One region of the Streptomyces sp. NPDC050704 genome, then DNA from elsewhere that is predicted to be linked to it. Evidence: riboswitches for the same ligand, from Rfam matches in the RefSeq annotation. Region 1 holds a riboswitch; the other holds the start of a gene.
The links. Region 1 has a riboswitch for glycine ahead of gcvT (glycine cleavage system aminomethyltransferase GcvT). Riboswitches for the same ligand answer to the same signal wherever they lie in the genome.
Positions count from the first base shown of each region.

Region 2: linked by a shared signal. The riboswitch ahead of gcvP (aminomethyl-transferring glycine dehydrogenase) and the one ahead of gcvT (glycine cleavage system aminomethyltransferase GcvT) in region 1 are both predicted to bind glycine.

Region 1 is NZ_JBFAHW010000029.1:84,036-94,836, reverse strand. Features, by position in the region: gene AB0I18_RS19155 (tetratricopeptide repeat protein) at 1-437, shown strand, start outside; gene AB0I18_RS19150 (hypothetical protein) at 469-2,154, opposite strand; gene AB0I18_RS19145 (L-serine ammonia-lyase) at 2,476-3,843, opposite strand; gene glyA (serine hydroxymethyltransferase) at 3,995-5,257, opposite strand; gene gcvH (glycine cleavage system protein GcvH) at 5,271-5,648, opposite strand; gene gcvT (glycine cleavage system aminomethyltransferase GcvT) at 5,763-6,917, opposite strand; glycine riboswitch at 7,058-7,171, opposite strand; gene AB0I18_RS19125 (AAA family ATPase) at 7,389-8,066, shown strand; gene AB0I18_RS19120 (enhanced serine sensitivity protein SseB) at 8,129-8,962, shown strand; gene AB0I18_RS19115 (enhanced serine sensitivity protein SseB C-terminal domain-containing protein) at 9,254-10,045, shown strand; gene AB0I18_RS19110 (ABC transporter permease) at 10,367-10,801, shown strand, end outside.
Region 2 is NZ_JBFAHW010000088.1:31,262-42,062, reverse strand. Features, by position in the region: gene AB0I18_RS37195 (mannose-1-phosphate guanyltransferase) at 1-1,185, shown strand, start outside; gene AB0I18_RS37190 (DUF881 domain-containing protein) at 1,278-2,180, shown strand; gene AB0I18_RS37185 (small basic family protein) at 2,177-2,509, shown strand; gene AB0I18_RS37180 (DUF881 domain-containing protein) at 2,515-3,351, shown strand; gene AB0I18_RS37175 (FHA domain-containing protein) at 3,413-4,384, shown strand; gene AB0I18_RS37170 (MerR family transcriptional regulator) at 4,427-5,161, shown strand; gene AB0I18_RS37165 (bifunctional nuclease family protein) at 5,248-5,721, shown strand; gene AB0I18_RS37160 (MerR family transcriptional regulator) at 5,913-6,545, shown strand; gene AB0I18_RS37155 (DNA polymerase IV) at 6,674-8,017, shown strand; gene AB0I18_RS37150 (PRC-barrel domain-containing protein) at 8,060-8,431, opposite strand; glycine riboswitch at 8,536-8,632, shown strand; gene gcvP (aminomethyl-transferring glycine dehydrogenase) at 8,819-10,801, shown strand, end outside.

The sequences.
Region 1 (10,801 bases):
AGCGGGCCGGGGAATCCCGCGGTGCCGCCCTCGCCACCTTCTTCCTCGGCTGCGCCCTGGACGCGGGGGGCGAGCACGCGGAGGCCATGGACCTGCTGCGCCGGGCGCAGCGAGACCTGGAGAACCGTGCGGAGCCCGACCGGCGGATGGCGGCGCGGGTGAAGGCCGCCATCGGCGTCGCGCACGGGAATCTCGGCGACATCGAGCAGGCGATCCACGACCTGCGGGAGGCGATCCGGGAACTGGCCGCAGTGGCGGACGGGATGCAGTACGAGGCGCAGGCCCGGGTGCGGCTTGCCGGCATCGCCCAGCGCCAGGGCGGTCACGAGGAGTTGGTGCGCGAGTGCCTGGGCCGGGCCGCCGACATCTACGAGGCGCTCGGCAACCAGCGCCTGGTGGAGGAACTGCGCCGACGGTTGAGCGATCTCGACCGCTGAACCCGCTTCCCGCGATGTGCCCGGGCGGCGGTCATCCGGTCGGCAGCGCGGGACGAAGCCGCAGAACGACGTCCTCGTCCCGCAAGTCGCCGATTCGCAGCGTCACTTGGGTGTCGTCAAGCGCGAGTCCCGCACGCAGGCAGGCATAGACGACCGCTGCCGGCAGACCCGGATCCAGCACCGGGCCCGTGGCCGCCGCCTCCACGACCCGGCCGTCCCGCAGCCCGACCAGACAGCCGCCCCCGCGCACCGCCGATGCCGCGACAAGGCTTCCGGGCGACTGGACGAGGGCGTCCTCGATCCAGCGCAGCGCCGTCAGCGCGGCGGACGCGGGTCGGCGTCGGACGAGAACCGAGGCGCTCTCGGTCAGCCGGCGGTCGCGTTCGTCATCGGCGCAGGCGAGGTGCGTGAAGAGAGCGGCGGACTCCGGGCAGGTCTTGCCGTACGAGGTGACTGTCGCCGGAAAGCGGTGCACGGTGACGGTCGGAGCGACGCTGTCCCCGGTGACGTCGGTGGTCACTTGCCAGGAGGTGACTGGTGTGGCGGGCGGATCCGGAACCGGCAGTACCAGCGGAGCGGGTGGCGGAGAGGACGGCTCCGGAAGGTTCAGCAGGCGGTAGAGGGCGGTGCGGAGCCGGGCCAGGGCGTGCCCCGGTTCGGCGAAGGCCTGCGCGGCGACGGCGGCGTACCGCTGGGGCGTGTGCCCGCGTATGACGTCCTCCACCTGCCGGCGAAGGTCCCCGCGAGTGTCGAGCCGGGGCGCGACGGCCGCCAGCTTGTGGGCGGCGGTCCCGGGCACCGCGTCGCTGCCGAATGCCGCGAGCAGCAGTGGGGTGCCGGCCGCCGCGCCGTACAGCGTCACCGAGCCGTGATCGCCCACGACGACGTCGGCGGCGACGAGCGCGGGCCGCCAGGCGTGGACGGCCGGCATGAGCAGCAGACCCGCGTCCAGGGCGGCGGCCTGCAGGGTGCGGATCTGCCAGGCCCCGTGGGCCGACCACACATTGGGGTGGACGATCGCGCCGACCTGGTACTCGTCACAGGGCAGTTGGGCGATCAGACGCGGGAGGAGATCCGGGAGACTCCCCAGGAGCGAAGTGCGGCCCCAGGTGGAACTGACCATGACCAGACGCTGATGCTCCGCGACGCCCAACGCCTCTCGGTACGCCCCCCTGCGCGACCGGCTGCCCACCAGCTCGTCGAAGCACGGGTCACCGACCAGCAGCGTGCGCCCGGCCGACTTCGGGTGGGTGGCGAGCAACTGTTCCTCCTGCGCCGGATGCGAGACCGCGAGCCAGGCACGTCCCGACTCCAGGAGGGAATCCGGTACGACTCCGGAGAGCCTCTCGTGTGGACTGCGGGAATCCGGCACGAACTTCTGGAAGCCGACGCCGTGCGGCAGCACCAGTACCGGGCAATCGCCCTCCGGCACGTCGATGTTCTCGCTCGCGGACAGGATGAGGTCGGGGTCGATGTGCCCCAGCTGCTCCCAGGGAGCGACCCGGCAGCCGGCGGCGTGGAGGAGATCGAGGACGCCGTCGTTGAAAGCGGAAGTGCGGTCGTAGGCGAAGACGACGGTCACGCGGGCGTCGTCGCGCAGGAGCGACGGCAGTGTTTCGAGGGCGCGTACGGTCGAAGTGACGGTACGGGCGGCGACGACAAGGGTGCGCTCGCCGTGGAAGGTGCTCCAGCGGTGGGCGTCAGGGCCCACGGGCACGCGAAGCGGCCGGCTATCGAACAAGCCGACCGCCTCTAACAAACCCACGCCTCCAGTCGGTCAGCGGCTCGCGGCTCGCGGCTCGCGGCTCGCGGCTCGCGGCTCGCGGCTCGCGGCTCGCGGCTCGCGGCTCGCGGCTCGCGGCTCGCGGCTCGCGATTATGGTGCCTTTATCCCATTTCAAGCCGGTTAGCAATCCTCTGGGTAGCCCTGTGGTCAGTGGGGCAGTGTCCTAACTCGTACACGGTAACGAACCATGCCGACCACGACGGCGCGAGGAGGTCAGGCTTCCATCCCGTGGGATTTCCCGGGGACTTTCCGCTCAGCACTCGATGATGTTCACCGCGAGCCCGCCCCGGGCCGTCTCCTTGTACTTGACGCTCATGTCCGCCCCGGTCTCCTTCATCGTCTTGATGACCTTGTCGAGGGACACCTTGTGGGAGCCGTCGCCGCGCATCGCCATCCGGGCGGCCGTGACGGCCTTGACCGCGGCCATGCCGTTGCGCTCGATGCAGGGGATCTGGACGAGGCCGCCGACCGGGTCGCAGGTGAGGCCGAGGTTGTGCTCCATGCCGATCTCGGCCGCGTTCTCGACCTGTTCGGGGCTGCCGCCGAGCACCTCGGCGAGGGCGCCCGCGGCCATGGAGCAGGCCGAGCCGACCTCGCCCTGGCAGCCGACCTCCGCGCCGGAGATGGAGGCGTTCTCCTTGAAGAGCATGCCGATGGCCCCGGCGGCCAGCATGAAGCGGACCACGCCCTCCTCGTCGGCGCCCGGCACGAAGTTGATGTAGTAGTGCAGGACCGCCGGGATGATGCCCGCCGCGCCGTTGGTCGGGGCGGTGACGACGCGGCCGCCCGCCGCGTTCTCCTCGTTCACCGCCATCGCGTACAGGGTGATCCACTCCATCGCGTGGGCCAGCGGGTCGCCCTCGGCGCGCAGTTGGCGGGCCGACATGGCGGCCCGGCGGCGGACCTTGAGGCCGCCCGGCAGGATGCCCTCGCGGGCCATACCGCGCGACACGCACGCCTGCATGACCCGCCAGATGGCGATGAGCCCCTCGCGGATCTCGTCCTCGGTGCGCCAGGCCCGCTCGTTCTCCAGCATCAGCGCGGAGATCGACAGGCCGGTCTCGCGGGCCAGCCGCAGCAGTTCGTCGCCCGTACGGAAGGGGTACTTGAGGACGGTGTCGTCCAGCTTGATGCGGTCCTCGCCCACCGCGTCCTCGTCCACGACGAAGCCGCCGCCGACCGAGTAGTACGTCTTCGACAGCAGTTCGGCTCCGGAGGCGTCGTACGCCCAGAGCGTCATGCCGTTCGCGTGGTAGGGCAGGGTCTTGCGGCGGTGCAGGACCAGGTCGTCGGAGAAGGAGAAGGCGATCTCGTGCTCGCCGAGCAGGCTGATGCGCCCGGACGACTTGATCTCCTCGACCCGGTCGTCGGCCCCCTCTACATCCACCGTCCGCGGCGAGGCGCCCTCCAGGCCGAGCAGCACAGCCTTGGGGGTGCCGTGTCCGTGCCCGGTCGCGCCGAGCGAGCCGTACAGCTCGGCCCGTACCGAGGTCACGGGGGCCAGCACGTTCTCATTGCGCAGGCGGCGCGCGAACATGCGCGCGGCACGCATCGGGCCGACCGTGTGGGAGCTGGACGGGCCGATGCCGATCGAGAACAGGTCGAAGACCGAGATGGCCACGGGGACTCCTCAATACGGGGTGGAGCGGGTGGAGCAGGGTGGAACGTGGCTGAGCGAGGTGAAGCCCGGGGCAGGCGCCGCACACACCTCCAGTGTGCGCGGCGCCGCGAAGATTCGTACGTTCCGTACGAACTGCTTCAGGCCGTACGAACTACTTCAGGCCGGGGTACAGCGGGTGCTTGTCGGCCAGAGCGGACACGCGGGCCTTCAGGGACTCCGTGTCGTAGGACGGCTTCAGTGCCTCGGCGATGATGTCCGCGACCTCGGTGAAGTCCGCGGCCTGGAAGCCGCGGGTGGCCAGGGCGGGCGTGCCGATGCGCAGGCCGGAGGTGACCATCGGCGGGCGGGGGTCGTTCGGGATGGCGTTGCGGTTGACCGTGATGCCGACCTCGTGGAGGCGGTCCTCGGCCTCCTGGCCGTTCAGCTCGGAGTCGCGCAGGTCCACCAGGACCAGGTGCACGTCCGTGCCGCCGGACAGGACGTCCACGCCGACGGCCTTCACGTCGTCCTGGACCAGGCGCTCGGCCAGGATCCGGGCGCCGTCCAGCGTGCGCTGCTGGCGCTCGCGGAAGTCCTCGGACGCGGCGACCTTGAAGGAGACCGCCTTGGCCGCGATCACGTGCTCCAGCGGACCGCCCTGCTGACCGGGGAAGACCGCGGAGTTGATCTTCTTGGCCAGCTCGGCCGTCGACAGGATCACGCCACCGCGCGGGCCGCCCAGCGTCTTGTGCGTCGTGGTGGTGACCACGTGCGCGTGCGGTACGGGGTTCGGGTGCAGCCCCGCCGCCACCAGACCGGCGAAGTGCGCCATGTCGACCATCAGGTACGCGCCGACCTCGTCCGCGATCCGGCGGAAGGCCGCGAAGTCCAGCTGACGCGGGTACGCGGACCAGCCGGCCACGATCAGCTTCGGCTGGGCCTCCTTGGCGAGCTTCTCGACCTCGGCCATGTCGACCTGGCCGGTCTCGTCGTCCACGTGGTACGGGACGACGTTGTAGAGCTTGCCGGAGAAGTTGATCTTCATGCCATGGGTCAGGTGCCCGCCGTGCGCGAGGTTCAGACCCATGATCGTGTCGCCGGGCTTGAGCAGCGCGAACATCGCGGCCGCGTTCGCCTGGGCGCCCGAGTGGGGCTGTACGTTCGCGTGCTCGGCGCCGAAGAGGGCCTTCACGCGGTCGATGGCGATCTGCTCGACGACGTCGACGTGCTCGCAGCCGCCGTAGTAGCGGCGGCCGGGGTAGCCCTCGGCGTACTTGTTGGTGAGGACCGAGCCCTGGGCCTCCATGACCGCGACCGGAGCGAAGTTCTCCGAGGCGATCATTTCGAGGGTGGACTGCTGACGGTCGAGCTCGGCGTCGACGGCGGCGGCGACGTCCGGGTCGAGCTCGTGCAGGGACTGGTTCAGAAGCGACATCGGTCAGGAGTCCTTAGCTGCCGGAGAATTCGGTGTACTCGTCCGCGGAGAGCAGGTCCTTCGGCTCCTCCGAGGTGCGTACCTTGAACAGCCAGCCGCCCTCGAACGGGGCGGAGTTCACCAGCGCCGGGTCGTCCACGACATCCTGGTTGATCTCGGTGACCTCGCCCGTGACGGGCGAGTACAGGTCGCTCACCGACTTGGTCGACTCCAGCTCGCCGCAGGTCTCGCCCGCGGTCACCGCGGCACCGACCTCCGGGAGCTGGACGTACACGACATCGCCGAGCGCGTTGGCCGCGTGCTCCGTGATACCGACCGTCGAGACGCCGTCCTCGGCGCCCGACAGCCACTCGTGCTCCTTGCTGTAGCGCAGCTGCTGGGGGTTGCTCATGGCCTGAATTCTCCTGTACGCGGGGGAGTGCTGATGACAGTGCTGATGACGTGGAGACTGGTGGTGAGCTGGGCGGATGTGCCCTGTGTCACTTCCGGGCCCGGCGGGCGAGTGTCACTTCTGGCGCTTGTAGAACGGCAGGGCGACGACCTCGTACGGCTCGTGGCTGCCCCGGATGTCCACAGCGACGCCGGCCGTGCCGGGCGCGGAGTGCGCGGCGTCGACGTACGCCATCGCGATCGGCTTGCCGAGGGTGGGGGAGGGGGCGCCGGAGGTGACCTCGCCGACGACCTCGCCGCCGGCGACGACCGGGTATCCGGCGCGCGGGACGCGGCGGCCCTCGGCGACCAGGCCGACGAGGACGCGCGGCGGCGACGACTCGGCCCGGGCGGCGGCCTCGGTCAGGGCCTCGCGCCCCACGAAGTCGCCCTCCTTCTCGAACTTCACGACCCGGCCGAGACCGGCGTCGAAGGGCGTGAGCGAGGTGCTCAGCTCATGCCCGTACAACGGCATGCCCGCCTCCAGGCGCAGGGTGTCCCGGCAGGAGAGACCGCAGGGGGCGAGCCCGACCGGGGCTCCCCCAGCCTCCGGCCGGGAGGTACCCCCAGCCTCGGTCAGCGCCTGCCAGAGCTTCTCGGCGTCGGCCGGGGCGACGAACAGCTCGAAGCCGTCCTCGCCCGTGTACCCGGTGCGCGCGATCAGGGCGGGGACGCCGGCGACCGTGCCGGGCAGGCCCGCGTAGTACTTGAGGCCGTCCAGGTCGGCGTCGGTGAGCGACTTCAGGATGCCGGGGGACTCGGGGCCCTGTACGGCGAGGAGGGCGTACGCGTCGCGGTCGTCGCGGACCTCGGCGTCGAAGCCTCCGGCACGTTCCACGAGCGCGTCGAGAACCACCTGGGCGTTGGAGGCGTTCGCGACGACCATGTATTCGGTGTCGGCGAGCCGGTACACGATCAGGTCGTCGAGGATGCCGCCGTCCTCGCGGCAGATCATCGTGTAGCGGGCGCGGCCGGTCTTCACGCCTCCGATGTTGCCGACCAGCGCGAAGTCGAGCAGTGCGGCCGCCTGGGGCCCGGTCACCGTGATCTCGCCCATGTGGGAGAGGTCGAAGAGACCGGCCCTGGTGCGTACCGCGAGGTGTTCGTCGCGCTCGGAGCCGTACCGCAGGGGCATGTCCCAGCCGGCGAAGTCGGTCATCGTCGCGCCGAGCGAGCGATGCAGGGAATCGAGTGCGGTGCGGCGCGGTTCAACAGGGGCGTTACTGCTCATCGGTGGGGCTCCCAAGGCATGACGGCGAGGTCGTTCCTCCCCATCTGTCATCGGAACCTGAGAGGTTCACCATGACCGGCAGGTCAATGGTTTGCACCTTGGGTGGAGCCACCGGTCGGCGGCTCGCTTTTCAGATGTGCCTCGCCCGCGCGGTACGGGGCCTGAGAGATTCAAGGGAGGGACTTGCTCCTTCGGCGCCCGGGAACCCGTACACGTGCGTGTACATGTCTCCGGAACTCTCCCGCGCGGATTCAAGCGGCCGGTATGCAGTTGGCGCGCACATCATTGCACGCATCCGACCGGCGCGGCAGGGGAGTCCTCCACAGGGGCCGCACAGCGTCCACAGGTATCCACAGTGATCTGTGACGGGCCTGTGGCAGACCAAGAACAGAAACGAGGGGTCTCGCGCATTACCTTCTCTTTACACTCGACGGGGATGGGTCTTCCGACCCGATGGGGAGGACGAACAGGGTGAACAGGACCACGGCGTACGCGACCACCGCGACCAGCGCGTCCCTCGCGCTGCCCAAGCAGCCCACTGCCCCGGCCAGGGAGGCGTGCGGCCCGCTTCCGGCGCCCGTCGTCCGCGATCTGCGGGAGCGCGCGGGGCACAGCCCGCACGGCCTCCGTTTCGGCGCGGCCGACCTGGTCGTGGTCACGGGACTGCCGGGCAGCGGCAAGTCGACCCTGATGCGGCGCGCGGTGACGGGCCGGCGCATCGACTCCCAGGACACCCGCGACCGTTGGGACGGCCGCCTTTCCCGCTTTCTGCCGTACGCGGTCTACCGCCCCCTCGTTCGCGTCGCGCACTACGCGGGCCTGCGCCGGGCCCTGCGCTCCGGCGAGGGCGTCGTCGTGCACGACTGCGGTACGCAGGCCTGGGTGCGCAGCTGGCTCGCGCGCGACGCCCGCCGCCGCGGCGGCACGCTGCACCTGCTGCTGCTCGACGTCGACCCCGGCACCGCCCTGGACGGCCAGCGCGAGCGCGGCCGCGGCGTCTCGCGGTACGCGTTCGCGCGGCACCGCGGCGCGGTCGCCCGGCTGCTGCGCTCCGTGGAGCAGGGCGACCTCCCGGACGGCTGCGGTTCGGCGGTCCTCGTCGACCGGACCGCGGCGGACGTCCTGCGGCGGATCGACTTCGGCGACTGAGGGCGCGTACGAGTAATCTCGTCAGCCGCAGAAGGCAGTTCGAGCAGGCGGTAGGCAGGCAGATGGACATCCCGGCACAGGACATCCCGAGACAGGGCATTCCGGCACAGGACTTCCCGGCACAGGACTTCTCGGCACAGGCGCACCCCCATCCCCACGCCGGCTGGCCCGGCAACGAGTTGGAGGAGGTGCTGGCCGCGTCGCTCGGTGTCGCCGCGTCGCCCTCGACGGGCGCCCGGCTCGTCGAGGTCCTCGGCCGCAGCTTCCTGTGGGTGCCGCTGCCCAACGGCGGCGGCCCGCACAGCGGCCCGCTCGACCTGCCGACGATAGAGCTCGACGGACAGGCGTACGTGCCGGTCTTCAGCTCGGAGCAGCAGTTCCGCCAGGTCACCGGCGACCGCATGCCCTACACGGTCGCGCCCGCCGTCGAGTTCGCGCGCGGGCTGCCGCCCCAGGCGGGCATCGCGGTGAACCCGGACGGCACGGTCGGCGTACCGCTGCCGCCGCTCGCCGTGGCCGAGCTCGCCCGGTCCGGGCGGACGCCGCTGGACGGGCCCGCGAGCGGCGGTCGGGTGCGGCTTTTCCAGCCCGACTGGCAGCACGACCCGCTGGACTTCCTGGCCGCGGCCTCGGCGGAGTTCGCGGCGACCGGGGTCGTGCTGAGCGCCCGCCGCTGCCTGGCGAGCATCGAGGGCGGCGACCCCGTGATGTTCATCGGGGTCGAGCTGACCCACTGGGACGAGGTCGTACGGACGCTCCCGCTGGACGCCCTCGGCCGGGCCCTCGGCCTGGCCCCGCTGGAACACCCGGTGAACCTCGTGTTCCTCGACGTGGCCCAGGACCCGGTGGGCGACTGGCTGCGCGAGCGGGTGCGGCCCTTCTACCAGTCCCATTGACACGCCCCGAAGGGGTGCGGGGCTGTGACATGTGAGGCTCCGCCGCGATGGGGGTCCCCCCGGTCGAGCGAAGCCGAGAGTGGGGGAGCGCCCAGCCACAACGAACCCGCACCATCCCACCGACAGCAAGCCCCGAGTTGCAACCCGGCTCCCCCGGCGGAGCGTCATCCCCGCTTAAGCTGGTTTCATGACCCGGCAGGGCGGCGTCGCGTTCAAGTGCGCGCTGCCTCCCGGTCGAACTGGACTCGTATGTATCCGTATGTCAGGGATGTCGCGAAGGGGCGGTAGAAGGTGAGCGCGTCGGGCACGGCTGCGGCCGGGCAGGTCGAGCACATGCTGCGCCAAGTGACGCCCGGGCGTTACGACGCCTACGAGGCGCTCCTGCGCGCCCTCGCGACCCCGTCGTCCGGTCAGGTCTGGATGCTGCTCTGGCACGGCCAGGCCGGCTCGCCGGACGCCCAGTACGGGAACATGGAGGTGGAGGGCTTCGGTTACGCCCCCTGCGTCACCTCCGCCCAGGAGCTCTCGGCCAGCGGCTGGAACCGTTCGTACGAGGTGGTCGACGGCCTCGACGTCGCCCGCACCCTCTACCCCGACCACTACGGCCTCTGGCTGAACCCGCACGCCCCGGGCGGCGGCGTCGGCATCCCCTGGCTGGATCTGCGCCGTATCGCCACCGGCCTGGAGCGGCAGCCTGCGGGACCGCTCCGGCTGTCCGAGCCGGGCATCGAGATCCCGCAGTTCTACGCCCTCCTCACCCAGAACGCGCATCGGACCTCCGCGGTGCGCTCGCTGCGCCGCGCCTGGGTGCAGCCCGCGCTCGGTGCGCCGTATCTGGCCATCGGGCTCGATGTGTACGACACCAGCCCGCCCGCCGTGGACTCGGTGCGGGCGATGATGCAGCAGTCCATCGGCGCGGTGCCGGACGGTCTTCCGGTGTCGACCCTCGCGATGTCCGACGAGTACGACCCGGTGGCCCTGTGGATGCGGGCCAACGCGCGGCCGTTCTACGACCGCGAGGCGCACGCGGCCCCCGCCCAGGCGCCGGTCGCGGGCGGGTACGGGTACCCGGGCACGTACTGAGGCCCCTGCGTCGCGCGCCTGCTCGGCGCTCGCGCTATGCTCGGGCGAAATCACCCGATCTACGCGGGTAAATGGGGCGCAAGGCACCTTGCGCCCCATTTGTACCGCGTCCGACCCCCGTTACCTGACGTTCGGATAACGGAATCCCCCAGACAGCATCACGTTTGCGCATCCATTCACCGTCAAGTCTGGCTACAGATCGCTGAGGCGTTGAAGACTCCCGGTCCAGGGGGTTTCGCCCCTGTGTACGACGGACTGATCACGCCGCTACAGCGGCAAGTGTGGGCCGGCTACCGCCGGTTGAGAGGGGTCCCTGCCACGATGACGGCACCATTGCACGAGCCGACGGCCGAAGCCGCCCCGAGCGCGGCCGAGGAGGCGGCGCTCGTCGCCGGCTCCGCCGAGGCGAAGGCCGTTCAAGGGCGTTCCCTCGGCCGCATCGCCTGGGAGCGGCTGAAGCGGGACAAGCTTGCCCTGACGGGCGGCGTCATCGTTCTCGTGCTCATTGCGATCGCGCTTCTCGCCCCGGTGATCACAGACCTGGTGGGGCAGGACCCGGAGACCCACCACGAGGACCTGATCGATCCGCTCTTCTCGACCCCCAAGGGGTCCTGGGGCGGTATCAGCGGGGACCACCTGCTCGGCGTGGAGCCCGTGAGCGGTCGCGACATCTTCGCCCGGATCGTCTACGGCGCCCGGGTATCGCTGCTGGTCGGCTTCCTGTCGGCCCTGGTGGCCGTTGTGCTCGGCACCGTT
Region 2 (10,801 bases), on a different contig from region 1:
ATCTCCGCGTTGCAGGCCAGCGCCATCGACGTACGCGATCTGGAGAACGTGCCGTTGCCGGTGGCGCGGCAGCAGACCGCGCGGGGCAGTGCCGGCGGGATCATGATCCGGACCACGCCCGGGGTGCCGGACTCCGTCGACATCATGTTCTTCGACGGACGCGGAGCGGATCTGTCGCAGGGGAGTCAGCGGAAGCTGGACCGGGTGTTCGCGCGGCAGGAGTACCGGCGCGCGTTCCCTGGAGAGATCGGTGATCTGCACTTCCCGGCCAGCGTCTTCGACTCGTACACGGGTTCCTTGCTCAGGAATGTCGACACCACGGGTGTTGCCGAGTCCGGGCTGAAGGTGGTCGTGGACGCCTCGAACGGGAGCGCCGGACTGGTGCTGCCCAGCCTTTTGGGCAAGCTCGGTGTCGACGCGCTGACCATCAATCCCGGGCTTGACGAGTCCAGGCCCACGGAGACCGCCGACGCGCGCAGGTCGGGGCTGGTGCGGCTCGGGGAGATCGTGGCGTCTTCGCGTGCCGCGTTCGGGGTGCGGTTCGACCCGGTGGGCGAACGGCTGTCGCTCGTCGACGAGAAGGGCCGGATCGTCGAGGACGACCGGGCACTGCTCGTCATGCTCGACCTGGTGGCCGCCGAACGGCGCAGCGGGCGGGTGGCGTTGCCGGTGACGACGACGAGGATCGCCGAGCAGGTGGCGGCGTACCACGGAACCCAGGTCGACTGGACGACCACGTCCCCGGACGATCTGACCAGGGTCGGACGCGAGGAGTCGACGATCTTCGGAGGCGACGGTCGCGGCGGTTTCATCGTTCCCGAGTTCAGCAGTGTCTTCGACGGGAGCGCGGCCTTTGTGCGGCTCATCGGCCTGGTGGCGCGGACGCAGCTCACGCTCAGTCAGATCGATGCGCGGATTCCGCGGGCGCACGTCCTCAAGCGCGATCTCGCGACTCCCTGGGCGGTCAAGGGACTTGTGATGCGGCGCGTCGTCGAAGCGGCCGGTGACCGGTTCGTGGACACGACCGACGGCGTACGGGTGGTGGAGACCGACGGGCGCTGGGTGATGGTTCTGCCGGCTCCGGCGGAGGCGGTCACGCATCTGTGGGCCGAAGGGCCCGACGACGCGTCCGCGCAGGCATTGCTCGACGAATGGTCGTCCGTGGTGGACAGCGCCGGTCGCTGAGCGGCACGCGCGCGTGCCGGACGGTGCCCTGAAGAGGGCCCGTTCGGCACGCCGGTGGGGCCGTTCAGAGGTACTGGCCGCGACGTGGGACGATGTGCGGCATGCCGCAGCAGCCCCCCGTTCGGAGCACCCCCACGCGCCCCACGCGTCCGGATGCCTCCATGTCGCTGCTCACCAACGTCATGGACCACAGCCTCGACGAGGGGTATGCCGAGGCGGCGGCGCGTAAGAAGGCCGAAGGCGCCGGCGGCATGCCGAAGACGCTGCGGGCGAAGCTCGGACTCGCGGCCGGTCTGGTGCTCGCGGCCCTGGTGGTGACCGTGGGAGCGGCGCAGGCGCGGATAGCGGCCCCGGTGGTGGCCAAGGAGCGCGAGGAACTCATCGACCGCATCGACCGTGAGACGTCGGCGGCCGAAAAGCTCGAGGACAGCATCGACGAGCTCCGCGACGACGTGAGCGCGCGGCAGCGTGAGGCGCTGAAGAAGCACGGTGGTGATCAGGGCGAGCTGGTGGGGATCCTGGCCGGAGCGGTCGAAGTGCACGGCCCTGGTGTGAAGCTCGTCGTGAACGACGCCAAGGAAGCCGACCAGGGCGGGGACGGAGACGCACGCGAGACGTCGGGCTTCTCCGACACCGGACGTGTGCGGGACCGCGACCTGCAGCGCGTGGTCAACGGGCTGTGGGAGTCGGGTGCCGAGGCCGTCTCGATCAACGGACAGCGGCTGACGGCACTGTCCGCGATCAGGGCGGCGGGTGACGCGATACTGGTCGACAACAAGCCGCTGGTGCCGCCCTACACGGTGCTTGCCGTCGGGGACGGCAAGCGGCTGAGTACCAGGTTCCAGAACAGCGGTGACGGGCGGTACCTGAACGCTCTGCACGAGAACTTCGGGATCAGGACCAGCATTTCCGCCGAGGACGACATCCGGTTGCCCGCCGCACCGAGTGTGATCGTACGAACAGCAGAACCGAGCACAGAGAAAGGCACATCGTGATCGCCGTACTGGGCCTCGTCGTGGGAGTCGTGGCTGGATTGTTGGTCCGGCCCGAGGTTCCGGCGGTGGTCGAGCCCTATCTTCCGATCGCCGTGGTGGCGGCGCTCGACGCCGTGTTCGGAGGTCTGCGCGCGATGCTCGACGGCATCTTCGACGACAAGGTCTTCGTGGTGTCGTTCCTGTCCAACGTTGTCGTGGCCGCGCTGATCGTCTTCCTGGGAGACAAGTTGGGCGTGGGCGCCCAGCTCTCCACGGGTGTCGTGGTCGTCCTCGGCATCCGTATCTTCTCCAACGCCGCGGCGATCCGTCGTCACGTCTTCCGGGCGTGAGGCCGATGAGCAGCCAGAACGAGTCGCCCGAGAACCGACTGCGCAAAGAGCTGCCCGAAGAGGTGACCGCGGCCGCCCCGAAGACGCCGGCAGCCGAGCCGGAGCAGGGTGAACCCAAGTTGACCGGCCGCCAGCGGCTGGTGAAGGGCCTGTGGCCGCCACGCATGTCGCGTGCGCAACTCATCGTCGCCCTTCTGCTGTTCGGTCTCGGCTTCGGCCTTGCCGTCCAGGTCGCGTCCAACAGCGACGGCGACGGCGCCCTCCGTGGCGCACGCCAGGAAGATCTCGTACGCATCCTCGATGAACTGGATGACCGTACGCAGCGTCTGGAGGAGGAGAAGCGGGGTCTCGAAGGTCAGCGCACCGAACTCGAGAACAGTTCGGACCAGGCCGAGGAAGCCCGCAAGCAGACGGTCGAGAAGGAGAAGCAGCTCGGGATTCTGGCGGGCACCGTGGCGGCACAGGGGCCCGGCATCACGTTGGCCATCGAGGACACGAAGGGAACGGTCGAGGCGGACATGCTGCTCGACGCGATCCAGGAGCTGCGCGCGGCCGGGGCCGAGGCGATCCAGATCAATGGTGTGCGGGTCGTCGCCGGCACCTATCTGACGGACGTGAACGGCGGAGTCGGTGTCGACGGGAACAAGATCACCGCTCCTTATCGTTTCAAGGTCATCGGCAAGCCCCAGGACCTCGAACCGGCACTCAACATCCCGGGCGGTGTGGTGCAGACTCTGGAGAAGGAGCAGGCCACTGTCACGGTGGAACGCTCGGACAAGATCATCGTGGATGCCTTGCGACCGGCGAGGCAGCCTGACTACGCTCGGTCGTCCTCCCAGTGAACGGGGGGCGCTTGGGGACCGCCCCGCGAGGGCATGAGGTTGCGGGGGGTCGACGCACCGAATGGGCGGTGCGTGGTGGAAACTGTCTGGTGGACACGGACGTTGTGATGATGTCCGGCTCGACCGGTGTGTGCAATCAGGGTTCGTCCTGCCCCACGGGCGGGTCTATTTCGGTCAAGGGGAATCGCCCGTGAAGTTGTTTGCGAAGTTGTTCGGCAAGAGCGCGCGAGAGGGCAACGACAGTGCTACTGCCCGTCACCGCGCACCGCGCCATGGAGATGGCGAGGGGCAGGGGGACCGCCCGCTGTTCCGCGATCAGGTCGGTGGTCCTGGCGGAGACATTTCCGGTGGTCAGGGCGAGCCGTCTGTTGACCCTGCCCAGTCCGGCCGCATAGGTTTCGGGGAACCGTCAGCCTCAAGTGCGGGTGGAGGGTTTGCCTCCGATCCGTATGCGTCCAATGCCCCCGCGGGGCAGCCGCGGCAGGAGGATCCGTCCATGTCGGCCCTGGTGTGTACGAGGTGCGGGAACCGCAACGCGGAGGCGAGCCGCTTCTGCTCCAACTGCGGTGCGCCGTTGCGGGCCGGGGCGACTCCTGAGCGGCCTTCGGAGACCACCTCGACGATCTCCATCTCGGGCCTCGAGGCCTACGACGCCGAGGCCACCGGCCAGACGCAGATGCCGATGCTCTCTCCGGAGGCGCAGGCCGCCGTCGACGCGCTGCCGCTCGGCTCGGCGCTCCTGGTGGTGCGGCGCGGGCCCAACTCGGGCAGCCGCTTCCTGCTGGACGGCGAACTGACCACCGCCGGCCGCCACCCGCAGAGCGACATCTTCCTCGACGACGTGACCGTGTCGCGCCGCCATGTGGAGTTCCGCCGCGCCCCCGACGGTTCGTTCACGGTGGCGGACGTCGGCAGTCTCAACGGCACGTACGTCAACCGGGAGCGGATCGACTCGGTCGCGCTGTCGAACGGCGACGAGGTGCAGATCGGCAAGTACCGGCTGGTCTTCTACGCGAGCCAGCGGGGCATCTGACCCTCCCCCGAACTCCGTCCGGGGGGACCCTCAGGAAGGTCCATGCTTCGAACACCGAGCGGCGGTGCCGGACACGGCACCGCCGCCACGGACAACGGGCTCATGAGCATCGGCACGGTGCTGAACGTGCTGCGCGACGAGTTCCCCGAAGTCACCGTCTCCAAGATCCGTTTCCTGGAGTCGGAGGGGCTCATCGAGCCGCAGCGGACCCCGTCGGGGTACCGGAAGTTCAGCCCGGACGACGTCGAGCGTCTCGGCCACGTCCTGAGGATGCAGCGCGACCACTATCTGCCCCTGAAGGTGATCCGCGAGCACCTGGACGCCACGGAGCGCGGTGAGGCGGTGCAACTGCCGTCCCTGGGGCGTCAGCGTGACGGTGAGGCCGGCGGTGAGCCCGAGGGGCCGACGGTGGCCCGGATCGGCCGGGCCGAGTTGCTGGCCGCGGCCGAGATCGGTGAGCAGGAGCTCGAGGAGTGGGAGTCGTACGGGCTCATCGCGCCCCTGGCCGACGGGGTCTACGACGCCGAGGCGGTGACCGTGGCCGGGCTCGTGGTGGAACTGGGCCGGTTCGGGATCGAGCCGCGGCATCTGCGTGCCGTGAAGGCCGCCGCCGACCGCGAGGCCGGGCTCGTCGACCAGGTGGTGGCTCCGCTGCGGCGCCACCGCAATCCGCAGACCAGGGCACACGCGGAGGCCCAGACCAAGGAGCTGGCGGGGCTCGCCGTGAAGCTGCACGCGGCGCTGGTGCAGTCGGCGCTCGGGGTGCGGCTGCCGTGATATCGAGGGTCGCTCGGGAGGCGGGATCGACCGCGCGTTCCGTGCCCGACTACCCAAAGGTGCCGGGCACGGCCTAGGGTTGCTGTGTGAACGAGCTCGACGTCGTAGGTGTCCGGGTCGAAATGCCCTCCAACCAACCGATCGTGCTCCTGCGTGAAGTGGGAGGCGACCGTTACCTCCCCATCTGGATCGGGCCGGGGGAGGCGACGGCGATCGCCTTCGCGCAGCAGGGCATGGCTCCCGCGCGACCGCTGACCCACGACCTGTTCAAGGACGTGCTGGAGGCCGTCGGCCAGGAGCTGACCGAAGTACGCATCACGGACCTGCGGGAGGGCGTCTTCTACGCGGAGCTGGTGTTCGCCAGCGGGGTCGAGGTGAGCGCCCGGCCGTCCGACGCCATAGCGCTCGCACTGCGCACCGGGACGCCGATCTACGGCAGCGACGGGGTCCTGGACGACGCCGGCATCGCTATCCCGGACGAGCAGGAGGACGAGGTGGAGAAGTTCCGCGAGTTCCTCGACCAGATCTCTCCCGAGGACTTCGGGACGAACAGCCAGTGACCCTCCGGGAGCGCCGGACGACAGGCCGTGCGGCGGCCGCCCCGAGAGCATTCGGCTAGCCTTTCCCCGCGGTGGGACACGGGAAACCACTCCTAGGGTGATTATCACTCGGCGTGCCGAGTGTGGCGATCGTTGACGCACCCCTGGTGACTGCCTACGGTCGTGAAGGCAGGTCAAGGACGGAGGTCGGCGTGAGAAGCAGCGGCGACGGTACGGCTGGGGGTGCCCCCGGACGCAGTCTGGGGGACAGCGGCCCGTACCCGCTTCACAGCAGCGCGGCCGATCACACACAGCGGCCGACGGCGGTGCCGGGCGACGGCGAGGTGGCGTCCGAGGAGGTCGGTTATCGCGGCCCCACGGCGTGCGCCGCCGCGGGCATCACCTACCGGCAATTGGACTACTGGGCCAGGACCGGGCTGGTCGAACCGAGCGTGCGGTCCGCCTGCGGGTCGGGCACACAGCGGCTCTACAGCTTCCGGGACGTCGTCGTCCTCAAGATCGTCAAGAGGTTCCTCGACACCGGCGTGTCGCTGCAGAACATCCGGACCACGGTCCAGCATCTGCGCGAGCGCGGGTTCCGGGACCTGGAGCGGATGACGCTGATGAGCGACGGGGCGACGGTCTACGAGTGCTCCTCGCCCGACGAGGTGCACGCGCTCCTCCAGGGCGGGCAGGGCATCTTCGGGATCGCCGTGGGCGTGGTGTGGCGGGACGTGGAGAGTGCGCTCTCGCAGCTGCACGGGGAGCGGGTCGACACCGGGGAGACGCTGGTCGGTCCGAATCCGGCGGACGAGCTGGCGCGGCGCCGTAACCGGGCGGTCTGAGGCGGCCCGACCCTGCGGTCCGAGTTGCCCCGACCGTGCGGTCCGAAGGCGGTCCGCGTCACGAGGTCCGACAGGTGATGTCCCGGCGTACCGGGGCATTGTCAGTGGCGTAGGGCAGCATCGGACATGTGAGAACCGCACCCACGATCCTGCACCTCGACATGGATGCCTTCTTCGCCTCGGCGGAGCAGGCGGCCAAGCCGAGCCTGCGCGGGAAGGCGGTCATCGTGGGCGGGCTCGGGCCGCGGGGCGTGGTCGCCACCTGCTCGTACGAGGCCCGGGTCTTCGGAGTGCACTCGGCGATGCCCATGGCGCAGGCACGCCGGCTGGCGCCGAACGCCGCGTATCTCGTGCCCCGCTTCGGGCTCTACCGGGAGATCAGCGAGCAGGTGATGGGCCTGCTGCGGGATCTGTCGCCGCTGGTGGAACCGCTGAGCCTGGACGAGGCGTTCGTGGACCTGGAGGCCGGGCAGGCGGCCTGGGACGAGGACTCGGCGCGGTTGGCCGGGGGGAAACTGCGCACGGAGATCCGGACGGTGACGGGGCTGACCGGGTCGGTGGGACTGGCCGGCTCCAAGATGCTCGCGAAGATCGCCTCCGAGCAGGCCAAGCCCGACGGGCTCGTGCTGATAGAGCCGGGGACCGAGCGGACGCTGCTCGCGCCCATGTCGGTGCGCATCCTGCCGGGCGTGGGGCCCGCCACCGGGGACCATCTGCGGCGGGCCGGGATCAGCACCGTCGGGGAGATCGCCGATGCGGGCGAGGACGAGCTCGTGCGGCTCCTGGGGAAGTCCCACGGGGTGGGGCTGTACGCCATGGCGTTGGCGCACGACCGGCGGCCCGTGGTGGCCGAGCGGGACACCAAGTCGGTGTCCGTCGAGGACACGTACGACGTGGACATCCACGACCGGGTGCGGGTCCGGATGGAGGTGCAGCGGCTGGCCGACCGGTGTGTGCAGCGGCTGCGGGGCGCGCGGCTGTCGGGGCGGACGATCGTCCTGAAGGTGCGGCGGTACGACTTCTCGACGCTGACGCGGTCCGAGACGCTGAGAGGGCCCACGGACGATCAGGCGGTGGTGCGGGAGGCGGCCGGGCGGCTGCTGGAGTCTGTGGACACCACGGGAGGCGTACGGCTGTTGGGGGTCGGGGTCTCGGGGCTCGCCGACTACACGCAGGAGGATCTCTTCGCCCAGGCGCAGGCCGCCGCGGAGGAGCTGGAGCACGCGGCCGAGCAGGAGGCGGAGGAGCCGGCGGAGGAGCCGGCGCCGCCTGCCGAGCGGAAGTGGCCCGCGGGGCACGACGTACGGCATGCCGGGTTCGGGCACGGGTGGGTGCAGGGCAGTGGGCTGGGGCGGGTCACGGTGCGGTTCGAGACGCCCGACTCTGAGCCCGGGCGGGTGCGCACCTTCCGGACCGACGATCCCGAGCTGGAGCCGGCGGATCCGCTGCCGCTGGTGTCGCGAAGACCCTAGAAGACTCTGGACCGGGTGCTCGGGCCGGGTGCCGCGAGGCGTTCAGGGCTCGTCCGAGCCCGCCAGGCGGCCGAAGTCACGGTCCGGGAACGGAGGAGGAGGTGCCACGTCGAGGCCGTAGTGGTGGTAGAGCTGGAGTTCCTGTTCGGGGGAGAGGTGGCGGCCGACGCCGAAGTCGGGGGCGTCCCTGATCAGGGCGCGGTCGTAGGGGATCCGCAGGGCGCCCTCGACCAGTTCGCTGGGCTCCAGGGGTACGAAGGCGTCTCTGCTGAACAGACCGGTGCGTATGGCTGCCCACTCCGGCACGCCGGTCGCGTCGTCGAGATAGACCTCGTCGACGGTGCCGATCTTGGAGCCGTTGCGGTCGAACGCCCTGCGGCCTATCAGGTTGCGCGGATCGATGTCGGTCTGCACGGGCCCTCCAGCTGCTCGCAACTCATCCCTAGGCACTACGAAAGAGCACTTTGAGGTGGGCGGCCACTCGGGGGAACCCCGCTGGTACCCTGGGCAACGGCTGCTGACCCCGTGCGGGAGAGTCCTCCAGGCTTCAACGGAGGGCGCCGAAGGAGCAAATCCTCCCCGGAATCTCTCAGGCCCACGTACCGCACGGACGAGGCCACTCTGGAAAGCAGAGCGGGTGTCGTGTCGTGTCGACGGGGTCCGCTCTCACCGACGGTGAAAGCCGGTGCGCCTTCACGGCGGTCCGGTGAAACTCTCAGGTTGAGATGACAGAGGGGGAGGCCGTCGGGGCACCCGTGCCGTGGTGCCCCTCGAAGGTCGTCAGACCAGGAGGCCTCCGCAATGACCGCCCACCGCATTCCGCTCTCCGTACTCGAACAGGGAATCCCCTTCGAGCAGCGTCACATCGGGCCCGGCACCGAAGCCCGGGCCAAGATGCTCGCGCAGGTCGGATACGGCTCGCTCGACGAGCTGACGGCCATCGCGGTCCCGGATGTGATCAGGAACACCGAAGCGCTCGAACTGCCGGACGCGCGGACCGAGGCCGAGGTGCTGGCCGAGCTGCGCTCCCTCGCCGACCGCAACCAGGTCCTCGATTCGATGATCGGCCTCGGCTACTACGGCACGTTCACGCCCCCGGTGATCCTGCGCAACGTCATGGAGAACCCGGCCTGGTACACCGCGTACACGCCGTACCAGCCGGAGATCTCACAGGGCCGGCTCGAAGCGCTGCTCAACTTCCAGACCATGGTCGCCGAGTTGACGGGCCTGCCGACCTCCGGGGCCTCGCTGCTCGACGAGGGCACGGCGGCCGCCGAAGCCGTGGCGCTGTCCCGGCGGATGGGCAAGAACAAGAAGGGCCTGTTCCTCGTCGACGCGGACGCCCTTCCGCAGACCATCGCCGTGATCCGGACCCGCGCCGAGCCGACCGGCGCCGAGGTCGTCGTGGCCGACCTGAGCGACGGCATTCCCGCCGACCTGGCCGGGCGCGAAATCAACGGGGTGCTCCTCCAGTACCCGGGCGCCTCCGGTGCCGTACGGGACATCAAGCCCGTCGTCGACCAGGCGCACGAGCTGGGCGCGGTCGTCACCGTCGCCGCCGATCTGCTCGCGCTGACGCTGCTCACCTCGCCCGGTGAGCTGGGCGCCGACATCGCGGTCGGAACGACGCAGCGCTTCGGTGTGCCGATGGGCTTCGGCGGACCGCACGCCGGATACATGGCCGTACGGGAGAAGTTCGCGCGGAGCCTGCCCGGGCGGCTCGTCGGCGTCTCGGTCGACGCGGACGGCAACAAGGCGTACCGGCTCGCCCTGCAGACGCGGGAGCAGCACATCCGCCGGGAGAAGGCGACCAGCAACATCTGCACGGCGCAGGTGCTGCTCGCCGTGATGGCCGGGATGTACGCCGTCTACCACGGGCCCCAGGGCCTCAGGCTCATCGCGCAGCGCACCCACCGGTACGCCACGATCCTCGCCGAGGGGCTGCGGGCGGGCGGAGTCGAGGTCGTCCACGAGGCGTACTTCGACACGCTCACCGTGTGGGTGCCGGGCCGGGCCGCAGAGCTCGTCGCGGCCGCGCGCGAGGGCGGGGTCAACCTCCGACTCGTCGACGCCGACCACCTGTCCCTGGCCTGCGACGAGACCACCACGCGGGCCCAACTGGGCGCCGTCTGGGCCGCTTTCGGTGTCGAGGGCGACGTGGCCGCGCTGGAGGCGACGGCGGCGGACACGCTGCCCGCCGCGCTGCTGCGCACCGACGAGTACCTCACGCACCCGGTCTTCCACCAGTACCGCTCCGAGACCGCGATGCTGCGCTATCTGCGCCGCCTCGCCGACCGTGACTACGCGCTCGACCGCGGCATGATCCCGCTGGGCTCCTGCACCATGAAGCTCAACGGGACCACCGAGATGGAGCCGGTCACCTGGCCGGAGTTCGGGCAGCTGCACCCCTTCGCGCCCGCCGAGCAGGCGCAGGGCTATCTCACGCTCATCCACGAGCTGGAGGAGCAGCTCGCCGAGGTCACGGGCTACGACAAGGTGTCGCTGCAGCCCAACGCCGGATCGCAGGGCGAACTGGCCGGTCTGCTGGCCGTACGCGGCTACCACCGGGCCAACGGCGACGAGCAGCGCACCGTCTGCCTCATCCCGTCCTCCGCGCACGGCACGAACGCGGCGAGCGCCGTCATGGCCGGTATGAAGGTCGTCGTCGTGAAGACCGCGGACGACGGCGAGATCGACGTCGAGGATCTGCGGGCCAAGATCGAGCAGCACGCCGACGAGCTCGCGGTGCTGATGATCACGTACCCCTCGACGCACGGGGTGTTC